2 regions of the Faecalibacterium sp. Marseille-Q4896 genome follow, and region 1 is predicted to be linked to the other one. Evidence: a T-box and tRNA genes for the amino acid it is inferred to sense, from the RefSeq annotation. Region 1 holds a T-box; the other holds one or more tRNA genes.

Evidence for each region. A T-box is a leader RNA that pairs with one kind of tRNA and senses whether it is charged. The one in region 1 lies ahead of pheS (phenylalanine--tRNA ligase subunit alpha), so its partner is inferred to be a tRNA-Phe.
Region 2: it encodes a tRNA-Phe, which carries the amino acid that the T-box ahead of pheS (phenylalanine--tRNA ligase subunit alpha) is inferred to sense. The anticodon was not compared.

What each region holds. Positions count from the first base shown of each region.
Region 1 covers NZ_JAFREG010000007.1:2,333-7,646, reverse strand. Annotated here, with positions in the region: gene J3348_RS10810 (glucosyltransferase domain-containing protein) at 1-1,438, shown strand, start outside; gene J3348_RS10805 (glucosyltransferase domain-containing protein) at 1,485-3,155, shown strand; T-box leader at 3,278-3,516, shown strand; gene pheS (phenylalanine--tRNA ligase subunit alpha) at 3,596-4,618, shown strand; gene pheT (phenylalanine--tRNA ligase subunit beta) at 4,637-5,314, shown strand, end outside.
Region 2 covers NZ_JAFREG010000008.1:33,160-38,473, reverse strand. Annotated here, with positions in the region: gene recG (ATP-dependent DNA helicase RecG) at 1-445, opposite strand, end outside; gene J3348_RS11610 (GNAT family N-acetyltransferase) at 596-1,078, shown strand; tRNA gene J3348_RS11605 (tRNA-Cys) at 1,460-1,534, opposite strand; tRNA gene J3348_RS11600 (tRNA-Gly) at 1,563-1,638, opposite strand; tRNA gene J3348_RS11595 (tRNA-Asp) at 1,725-1,801, opposite strand; tRNA gene J3348_RS11590 (tRNA-Gly) at 1,831-1,906, opposite strand; tRNA gene J3348_RS11585 (tRNA-Phe) at 1,937-2,012, opposite strand; gene J3348_RS11580 (toprim domain-containing protein) at 2,368-4,359, shown strand; gene J3348_RS11575 (DNA gyrase subunit A) at 4,652-5,314, shown strand, end outside.

The sequences.
Region 1 (5,314 bases):
GAATGGGTCGTGGTTTATAGGCGGCTTCTGGGAACTGTCGATCGGCAGATGGCTGTGGTGTGTGGCAGATGCTGTACGTTTCGGTGTACAGACGGAACCGCTCAATGCCCTGTTGACTCTTTCCATGATGGTGCTGGGCATCACGCTTCTGCGCAGGCTTTTTGTGGAGCGTGACAACGCACTGACCTACTTTGCGGGAATGGCTGCCATTTCCGGCGCAGCAGTTGGCGTGCAGCTTTCTTACCGCTATATGTCACCGATCTTTGGCTTGTCCTTTCTGTTTGCCGTGCTTGCAGCATACTGGGTGATCACCACCACCCATGCAGGTGCGGCTGTCGGCTGCGGTGCGGTTATTTTGGCATTGAGCTTGGGTTTGTATCAGGCCAATCTGGCGGTGTTCTGCATGATATTGCTGGCATATCTGCTGCGGCTGCTGTTTCAGAATGCAGAACCACAGAAAACAGGTGTGCACATTGCAAAAAGCCTTGGCAGTGCAGCAGCGGGCATGGTGCTCTACTGGCTGGTGCTGAAGCTAGTACTTGCACTTTGCCGTATCGACCTGACCAGCTATAATGGTGCCGCAGAGATCTCAGTAAAAAGCATTCTGTTTGGTTTGCCGAATGGTATTCTGCAGGCGTATCGGATATTCGGAATTTACTTTTTCCGTAATGCCTACCGGCATAATACACTGCAGCCGTTCGGCTTGTTCGCAGCAGTGCTGGCTATGCTTGCGGTATGGTTCCTTTGCCGTTTTGTGCGGATGGCGCGCAGTGGAAAAACAGGGGGCCTGCTTCTGGGCACTGCCGCTCTGCTGGCACTGCCGTTTGCCTGCAATGCCATGATGCTGATCAGCAGTGAAGCTGTGTGGCGAATGCAAATGGGCGGAGGCCTTGCGTTATTTGTGCCGTTGTGTCTGCTGTTGTTGGAGGGCACCCGTCCGGAACAGGGCAACAAAGCCCGATGGCTGGTACTGGTGTTTGCATTTCTGGTCGTATACGGAAATGTTTACATGATGGCTGTCGATCAGGAGGCAATGCGGCAGGGCCGGGATTCACTGCGGGTAATGTCGGACCAAATCGTGAACGATCTGACGGAGGAAGGCTGCTTTGACGAAGGAAATCACTGGTCGGTCATGATCGCAGGCAGGCCCAGCTCGAACCCGACTTTTAAAAAAGGCGACCTGTACCCTTCGGCCAACAGGTATGCACAGATGGGCTGTTTCTGGCTGTCACCGGAATGCGCAAGACTTTCCTGGCGCGGCGTGTTTGAAAAGATCACTCCGGTGGAGATCACGCTGTGCGAAGATGAAGATTATCAGAAACTGAGACAGACCGAACTGGTAGCAGAAATGCCGGTTTATCCGCAGGAGGGATATATCCAGCAGGTGGGTGATATTGTGATCGTGAAGGTATCAGAGGATTATCTGATCGATGAATAACAAATGAGCCTGAGAACATAAAACAGGACAGATGGAGAAAATAACGATGAAAGAAAAAATCGATGTACAGAAACCGGACGACCTTGGGCTGGATATATCGGATCTAAGATATTTTCTGGTGATGCTGCTGTTTTCGGCGGTAGTGTTTTTCCTGCTGATCAGCCAGCGGCTGACCAATACATTTGACGGATTATGGAACAATACATGGTTCTTTGGCGGCTATTGGCAGGTAGTCACGGGCCGATGGCTCTGGCCGGTGATCGATGCGCTGCGGTTTGGCATCCAGACGGAACCTTTCAATTCATTGCTGACGCTTTCCATGTCGGCGCTGGCTGTTACCCTGCTTCGGAAGTTTTTTACAGAGAAGGATTCTGTCGTGACCTATCTGGCGGGTATGGCTGTTCTGGCCAGCACGGTCACTGGAATACAGCTGTCATATCGGTTTCAGTCGCCGGTGTTTGGCTGCTCATTTTTGTTTTCCGTTCTGGCGGCAGAGCGTGTGGTTCGTGCCGCAGATTTTAGAAAAGCGGTCGTACAGGGAGCACTGCTTCTGGTCATGAGCCTTGCGTGCTATCAGACGAGCCTTGATAACTTTTGTCTGCTCCTGCTGACATATCTTCTACTGCTTCTGTTCCGCAATGTGGACAGAGAAAAGGTCCATGCCCACATTGGAAGAAGTCTTTGCAGCGCAGCTGCAGGAATGGTTTTGTATTTCCTGCTCACAAAGCTGATCGTATGGGCATGTGGATGGCAGATGGCAAGTTATAATGGAGGAGCGGATGTTTCGGTACTTTCTATACTGAAAAATCTGCCCAATGCCATTGCAGAGACCTACCAACTGTTTGGAGCTTACTTTTTTCAGAATTACTATCGGCATAACATTCTGCAGCCGGTGGGATTTTTCGTTTTGGTATTTCTGGCGCTGAGCATCGGACTGCTGAACCGCTTCAGAAAAATGCTTCACCGGAAAAATTGGGAATATATCCTTCTGGGAGTGGCAACGCTGATCGTTTTGCCCATCATGTGCAATGCCATCATGCTGATCACAAGCGAGGCGGTCTGGCTTTTGCAGATGGGCGAAGGATTGAATCTGTTCGTGCCGGTATGTCTGCTGCTGCTTGAAGGGACGCGCACAAATCAGCCTATGGTAAAAAAGTATGTATGTGCTGCCCGGACAGGGGCTGTAGTACTTGCGGTTTTGGTCGTCTATGGAAATGTCTGCTCTGCCGTGATCGATCAGGAAGCTATGTATGAGGGAAGGAAAACACTCAAGAGCATGTCGGATCACATTGCGGACGACTTGATGAGCAGCGGATATTTTGACGATAACGAGCAGCTGCCGGTACTGTTTGTGGGCAGACCCAGCTCGAACTCCAGTTTTATGAAGAGGGAGTATTACCTCTATGCAAATCCGTATGCGCAGATGGGCCGCTTCTGGCTGAACGATTACTCGGCCAGAGCGTCTTGGAAAGCGGTTTTCAGGGATATTACTCCGGCAAAACTCAAGCATTGCTCGGTGGAACAGTATGGGGAACTGTACAGCAGAACAGAGCTGGAACAGATGCCAGTCTATCCGCAGGAAGGATATATCCAGCAGATCGACGGTGTGGTCGCGGTAAAAATTTCAGATGATTACAAAGTTGATAAAGAGTTTGCGCCACTAATCGACCTGGGAGAATTGTTTCAGCTCATAATGGATGACATAAACGATTCATAATGGCTGCGGCTTTGTGAAAAAACCTCCACCGAACGCGATTTTTGCGGAAAGTGGCTGCACAGCCCTTGCAAACTGTCCCGAAATGTGGTAACATAGCTCTTGGTTATAAAACCTGAATACTCCCAAACGCAGCGACGGAGAGAGTAGGTATGGCGTACACGGCAAAGAGAGAAGCTTCACCGGCTGAGAGGGCTTCCGGGTGTATCTGTGCTGAAGTTCGCTCCTGAGCGGTCTGTGCGAAACAGCAGTAGTACAGAACGGCCACGCCCCGTTACGGCGTTCTGAGAGCCGCCCGGCATCTGTGCACGGGTGGAAACCGGGTGGTACCGCGGAGCTAAGAATCAACAGCTTCGTCCCTTTTGCCTGAGAAATCGGGCAGGGGACGGAGCTTTTTTGTTGCACTCCGCTCATCAACACGAAGAATAAAGGAGAGAACATCCATGCAAGCAATGATCGACGAGCTGGCAAAACAGGCCGCTGAAAGCCTTGGTCAGGTGTCCGGCAAGGAAACGCTGGCCTCCTTCTGGCAGGAGTACCTCAGCAAAAACGGCAAGATCCCTGCCCTGATGAAGAACCTGCGCACCGTTGCGCCGGAAGAGCGCCCCGCTATGGGCAAGATCATCAATGAACTCAAGGCAAAGGTTCAGGCAGATTACGACGCTGCTGCAGAACAGGTGAAGCAGGCAGAGCTTGCTGCCCGCAATGCTGCGGAGACGGTGGATATCACCCTGCCCGCCAAGACCCGCTCTGTGGGCGGTCTGCACCCGCTGACCCTGATCACCAACCAGATCATCGACGTGTTCTCCGGCATGGGCTTTTCGGTGGGCACCTTCCCGGAGATCGAGGACGATGACCACAACTTTACCCGCCTGAACGTGCCCAAGGATCACCCGGCACGCGACATGCAGGACACCTTCTACCTGTCCGATGAGTTCCTGCTGCGTACCCAGACTTCCGGCGGCCAGATCCGCACCATGGACGTTCAGAAGCCGCCCATCAAGATCCTGATGCCCGGCCGTGTGTTCCGCTCCGACTCGGACGCTACCCACAGCCCCATGTTCCACCAGATGGAAGGCCTGGTGGTGGATAAGGGCATCACGCTGGGCGACCTGCAGGGCGCACTGAATACCTTCGTGCAGAAGCTGTTCGGCGCTGACACCCGCACCCGCCTGCGTCCCTCCTACTTCCCGTTCACCGAGCCCAGCGTGGAGGTGGACGTGAGCTGCTTCGAGTGCCACGGCAAGGGCTGCCCGCTGTGCAAGCACACCGGCTGGATCGAGGTGCTGGGCGGCGGCGTTGTCAACCGCAAGGTGCTGGAGAACTGCAATATCGACCCGGACGAGTATTCCGGTTTCGCCTTCGGCATTGGCATCGAGCGTATCGCTATGCTGAAGTATGGCATCAACAACATCGGCCTGATGTTCGAGAACAACCTGCAGTTCCTCAAGCAGTTCCACGAATAAGAGGGGAGAGAAGAGACAATGAAAGTACCTTTCAGCTGGTTAAAAGAATTTGTAGATATCGACGTTACTGCGCAGGAACTGGAGGAAAAGCTCTTCTCCTGCGGCTTTGAGGTCGAAGAGCTGATCCCGCTGGATGCCGGCATCAGCAAGGTGGTTGTCGGCAAGATCGTGGAGATGGAAAAGCAGGAGGGCACCCACCTGACCAAGTGTGTGGTGGACTGCGGCGACTACGGCCACGACATCCGCATCAGCACCGGTGCCGCCAACATGAAGCTGGGCGACTGCGTGCCCGCTGCTCTGGATGGCTCCACCCTGCCCGGCGGCATCAAGATCAAGGCCCGCAAGATGCAGGGCGTGGAGTCCAACGGTATGCTGTGCTCCGGCGAAGAGCTGGGCCTGAACGACGACCTGTTCCCGGGCTCTGAGGTCTACGGCCTGCTCATTCTGCCCGAGGATTCTGTCCCCGGCACCGACATTGCTCCCGTGGTGGGTCTGGATGACTATATCTTTGATATCTCCATCACCGCCAACCGCCCGGACTGCCAGTCCGTTCTGGGCATCGCCCGCGAGGTGGCTGCCGTTCTGGGCAAGCCCCTGCACATGCCCGCCATGGACTACAAGACTGTCTGCGAACCGGATGCGCCCATCACCGTCAAGGTGGAGGCTCCGGATCTGTGCCCCCGCTATATGGCACAC
Region 2 (5,314 bases), on a different contig from region 1:
GAGAAGCCTTGATCTGCTCGGCGGTGCGCACCTGCGGGTTGACCATCTGGCGGCGCAGCATCCCGCCGGTAACGATGCCCTGAAAATAATATTCCTGCCCAAGCTGCAGCTTCTGGGCGGCATACGGATTATTGAACCATGTGATTTCCAGACTGGACACATCGTCCCCGGCAGTGATGCGCTCCATCCGCCGCCCGCCCGGCAGGATACGCCCGCCGGGTTTGGCGAACACCTCGGCCCTGACGACGCACTCCACATCGGTGGGCGCTTCGGCGATGGAATAGGGTTTGGTGAAGTCGATATATCTGCGCGGGTAGTGGCACAGCAGGTCGGCCAGCGTCACGATGCCCAGCTTCTCGAACCGCTCAGCGGTCTTGGGGCCAACGCCCTTCAGATAGCGCACCGGCGTATCCGGGGTGAGGGTGGTATGGTTTTCGGCGGGCATGGCGTGTCAGCTCCTTTCCTGGATGCAATATAGCCATTGTAACACGGAGCGGCAGCGGATGCAAATGGCCCAAAAAGGAAAAACCGGCAGGACCTTTGCCTTTGGGCAGGAACTGTGGTACACTCGGAAGAAAAAGAGGGGAGAATATTTATGGAGATCCGTAAGGGGACCTTAAAGGACTTGGAGGCCATTGCAGCGGTGGAGGCGGCCTGCTTCCCGGCGGCAGAGGCGGCTACGGCAGAGGAGTTTGCCGAGCGGCTGCAGCAGTACGGCGATCATTTTTGGCTGCTGTGGGAGGGGGAAAGGCTGCTGGCCTTTGTGGACGGCTTTTGCACCGACTGGCCGGACCTGACCGATGAGATGTACGCCGACGCCTCCCTCCACCGGGAGAATGGTGCCTGGCAGATGATCTTTGGGGTAAACACCATCCCGGCCTGCCGCAGACAGGGGTACGCCGGGCAGCTGCTGCAGCAGGCCATTGCCGACGCCCGGGCCCAAGGCCGGAAGGGGCTGGTACTGACCTGCAAGGAGGCCCTGGTGCACTACTATGCAAAGTTCGGCTTTGTGAACGAGGGCGTTTCCGGCTCCACCCACGGGGGCGTGGTGTGGTACCAGATGCGGCTGAAGTTCTGAGGGGGACGATCTGGAATGGCCTACGCCTTGCTCCGGCCGTATTCAGCGGAAGAATAATTTTTAAGAGAGCAATGCCGGAGCGTCCGCGGAAGCTCCGGCATTGCATTTTCACTGGAGGGGGCGTAAAGGTAGACGGCATTTGCAGTGCCGCTTTCTGCGAAAGTGCGGCACTGCGGCAGACTTTTCGGCTTAACTGCAAAGTGACCGGTTTCGCTAGAGGCTCTCCCTTTGAGGAAAGACTTCCCCCGTTCCGGGGGAAGATGTCACCGCAGGTGACAAAAGGGGGAGTCTGTCACCGTAGGTGACGGAGAGGGCGAGGAGGCTGATAGGGAACAACACAAAACAAAAAAATCCCGGAAGCTTCAGCTTCCGGGAATCTTTTGGAGGTGACGACCAGATTTGAACTGGTGGATGAGGGTTTTGCAGACCCTTGCCTTACCACTTGGCCACGTCACCATATTTAGGAGTGAATTTCCACTCCTGTTGGAGCGGCCGACGAGGCTCGAACTCGCTACCTCCACCTTGGCAAGGTGGCGCTCTACCAGATGAGCTACGGCCGCATATTCGGTGCATTTTACCTTGCACCCATCATTTCTGATGCCCTGAAAACAAGTTTCAAAGTAGGTGAAAGCTTGCGCTTTCTTGGTGGCGACCCGGATCGGGCTCGAACCGACGACCCCCAGCGTGACAGGCTGGTGCTCTAACCAACTGAGCTACCGGGCCATATTGGAGCAACCGTTGCTGCTCCGTTATGGAGCGGCCGACGAGGCTCGAACTCGCTACCTCCACCTTGGCAAGGTGGCGCTCTACCAGATGAGCTACGGCCGCATATTGGAAACCCTGCTGGGTTTCCTTGACTGGTGCCTCCGATCGGAATCGAACCAATGACACGGGGATTTTCAGTCCCCTGCTCTACCGACTGAGCTACAGAGGCGCACCGGACGATGATTATTATACCTGAAATTTCGATTTTGTAAAGGGGTAAATCCAAATTTTTTTCAGAAAATTGAAACTTTCTTGATTTTGGTCGCTCCAGCGCGTAAAATAAGAATGACTTTTTTCAACCTGCTTTCGGCACATCCGGCACAGGACGTGCTGTGTGCGGGCGTGCCAAACAGAAATTGACAAATTCAACAACCTATGGTTTAATGAAAATGAAATGATTCAGGCGCTTTTGCCCTTTTTCTCTGTGTATACCTATATTATAGTAAGAAAAGGGCAGAGGCGTTTTATGATTTGACTACAGACGGCCCGCTTTTTGCAAGAAAGGCCGGGCCGGGAGGAGCAGCATGGCAAAAAAACAGGAATATGGCAACGAGAGCATTACTTCTTTGAAGGGTGCCGACCGTGTGCGTAAGCGCCCGGCAGTTATCTTTGGCTCAGACGGCGTGGAGGGCTGCGCCCACTCCATCTTTGAGATCGTCTCCAACTCCATCGACGAAGCCCGCGACGGCCACGGCGATACCATCAACGTGACCCGCTGTAAGGATGGCAGCGTTATCGTTGAGGACTTTGGCCGCGGTATGCCCGTGGACTGGAACAACGGCGAGGGGCGCTACAATTGGGAGCTGTTGTTCTGCGAGATGTATGCAGGCGGCAAGTATGGCGAGGGTGAGGATAACTATGAGTTCAGCCTTGGCTTGAACGGTCTGGGCCTGTGTGCTACCCAGTATGCTTCTGCATGGATGACCGCCGATATCTACCGTGACGGATACCACTATCACCTTGATTTTAAAAAGGGCGAGAATGTGGGCGGCCTGCAGAAGGAAGCCTACAAGGGCCGCCGCACCGGCAGCATCATTCACTGGAAGCCGGACGACGAGGTGTTCACCGACATCGATGTGCCCGGCAGCTACTATAAGGATACCCTGCGCCGTCAAGCGGTGGTCAACGCAGGCCTGACCCTGAACTTTACCGATGAAAAGGAGAAAGACCCTGCCACTGGCAAGGCGTGGTACGAGAGCTGGTGCTATGAGCACGGCATCGCGGACTATGTGGCCGAGGTGGCAGGGGAGGATACCCTGACCCCGGTGTTCAGCTGTGAGAGTGAGGCATCCGGCCGGGACCGCGAGGACCAGCCGGATTACAAGGTGCGCATGAGCGCGGCGTTCTGCTTCTCCAATAAGGTGCAGATGCTGGAATATTACCACAACTCTTCCTGGCTGGAGCACGGCGGCAGCCCGGAGCACGCGGTGCGCACCGCCTTTGTCTATCAGATCAACAAGTACCTGAAGGAAAAGAACCTCTATAAAAAAGGTGAGAGCGCCATTAGCTTTCAGGATGTGCAGGACTGCTTGGTGTATGTCTCGTCCAGTTTTTCCACCCGCACCAGCTACGAGAACCAGACCAAAAAGGCCATCACCAACAAATTCGTCTCGCAGGCTATGACCGACTTCCTCAAGCATTATCTGGAAGTGTATTTTCTGGAAAAGCCGGACGAGGCCCAGAAGATCTGCCAGCAGGTGCTGGTGAACAAGCAGAGCCGTGAGCATGCGGAAAAAACGCGCCAGAGCATCAAAAAAACGCTGTCCACCCAGATCGACCTTGCCAACCGGGTGCAGAAATTCGTGGACTGCCGCACCAAGGATGCATCTCGCCGCGAGCTGTATATCGTGGAGGGCGATTCCGCTATGGGTGCGGTCAAGTCCAGCCGCGACAGTGAATATCAGGCCATCATGCCCATCCGCGGCAAAATTTTGAACTGCCTGAAGGCCGACTATGCCCGCATCTTTAAATCGGATGTCATCGTGGATCTCATCAAGGTGATGGGCTGCGGCGTGGAACTGGGCGGCAAACACAACAAGGAGCTGGCCACCTTCAATCTCGATAATCTGCGGTTCAATAAAATCGTCATTTGTACCGATGCCGATGTGGACGGCTACCAGATCCGCACGCTGGTGCTCACCATGCTCTACCGCCTGACCCCGACCCTGATCGAAAAGGGCTATGTGTATATCGCAGAGTCGCCGTTGTATGAAATTACAACGAAAGACCGCACTTATTTTGCATACACCGAGCCGGAAAAGACAGCGTTTCTGGAAGAGATCGGCGAGAAAAAATACACCATCCAGCGCTCCAAAGGTCTGGGTGAGAACGACCCCGAGATGATGTGGCTGACCACCATGAACCCGGAGAGCCGCCGTCTTATTAAAGTGATGCCCACCGATGTGGTGCAGACCGCGCAGGTGTTCGATATCCTGCTGGGTGATAACCTTGCAGGCCGCAAGGAACACATTGCGCAGCACGGCGCAGAATATCTGGACGATCTGGATGTGAGCTGATGATTTTAAATTGCCTCCGCTTGCGCTCTGGCAATGACAGAGGTAACGTTATTTTAATTTGGTGATTTGTCGCAGCCTGCGGGCTGCTCCAAATCACGTTTTCACGAAGAAGGCCCCAACGGGTCACGGCATTTTAAGGGAAAAATGCAGAAAACCGGAACGGCTCCATCTGTGAAAGAGCAGCTCAGGATGGCCCGCAGGCCATCCTGAACTGCAAAAATAAAAAATATTTTCCGCTGAATATGGGCAGAGCGAGAGCGGCGCCCATTTAAAATCGTCAAGAGGTTAGAAGATGCCTAGAAAATCGACCAAGAAAACAATCAAGCCGGTGCGCCCGCAGCTGGGCGACGGCGTTGAAATTTTAAATGCCGGCAGTGTGCTGGAGGACCCCATCACCCGCACGCTGGAAACCAACTATATGCCCTACGCCATGAGCGTCATCGTCAGCCGCGCGCTGCCAGAGATCGACGGTTTCAAACCGGCGCACCGCAAGCTGCTGTACACCATGTACGAGATGGGCCTGCTCAAGGGCGCACGCACCAAGTCTGCCAACATCGTGGGCAGCACCATGCACCTGAACCCCCACGGTGATGCCGCCATCTACGACACCATGGTGCGCATGGGCCGCGGCAACGAGAGCCTGCTGGTGCCCTTTGTGGACAGCAAGGGCAACTTCGGCAAGGCCTACAGCCGGGATATGTCCTGCGCTGCTGCCCGTTACACGGAGGCGAAGCTCGAGGGTGTGTGCGAGGAGCTGTTCCGGGATATCGACAAGGAGACCGTGGACTTTGTGCCCAACTACGACAGCACCACCACCGAGCCTACCCTGCTGCCGGTCACCTTCCCCACCATTCTGGCCAACAACACGCTGGGCATCGCTGTGGGCATGGCCTGCAACATCTGCTCGTTCAATCTGGCAGAGCTGTGTGCCACCACCGTGGCCCTGATGAAGGAC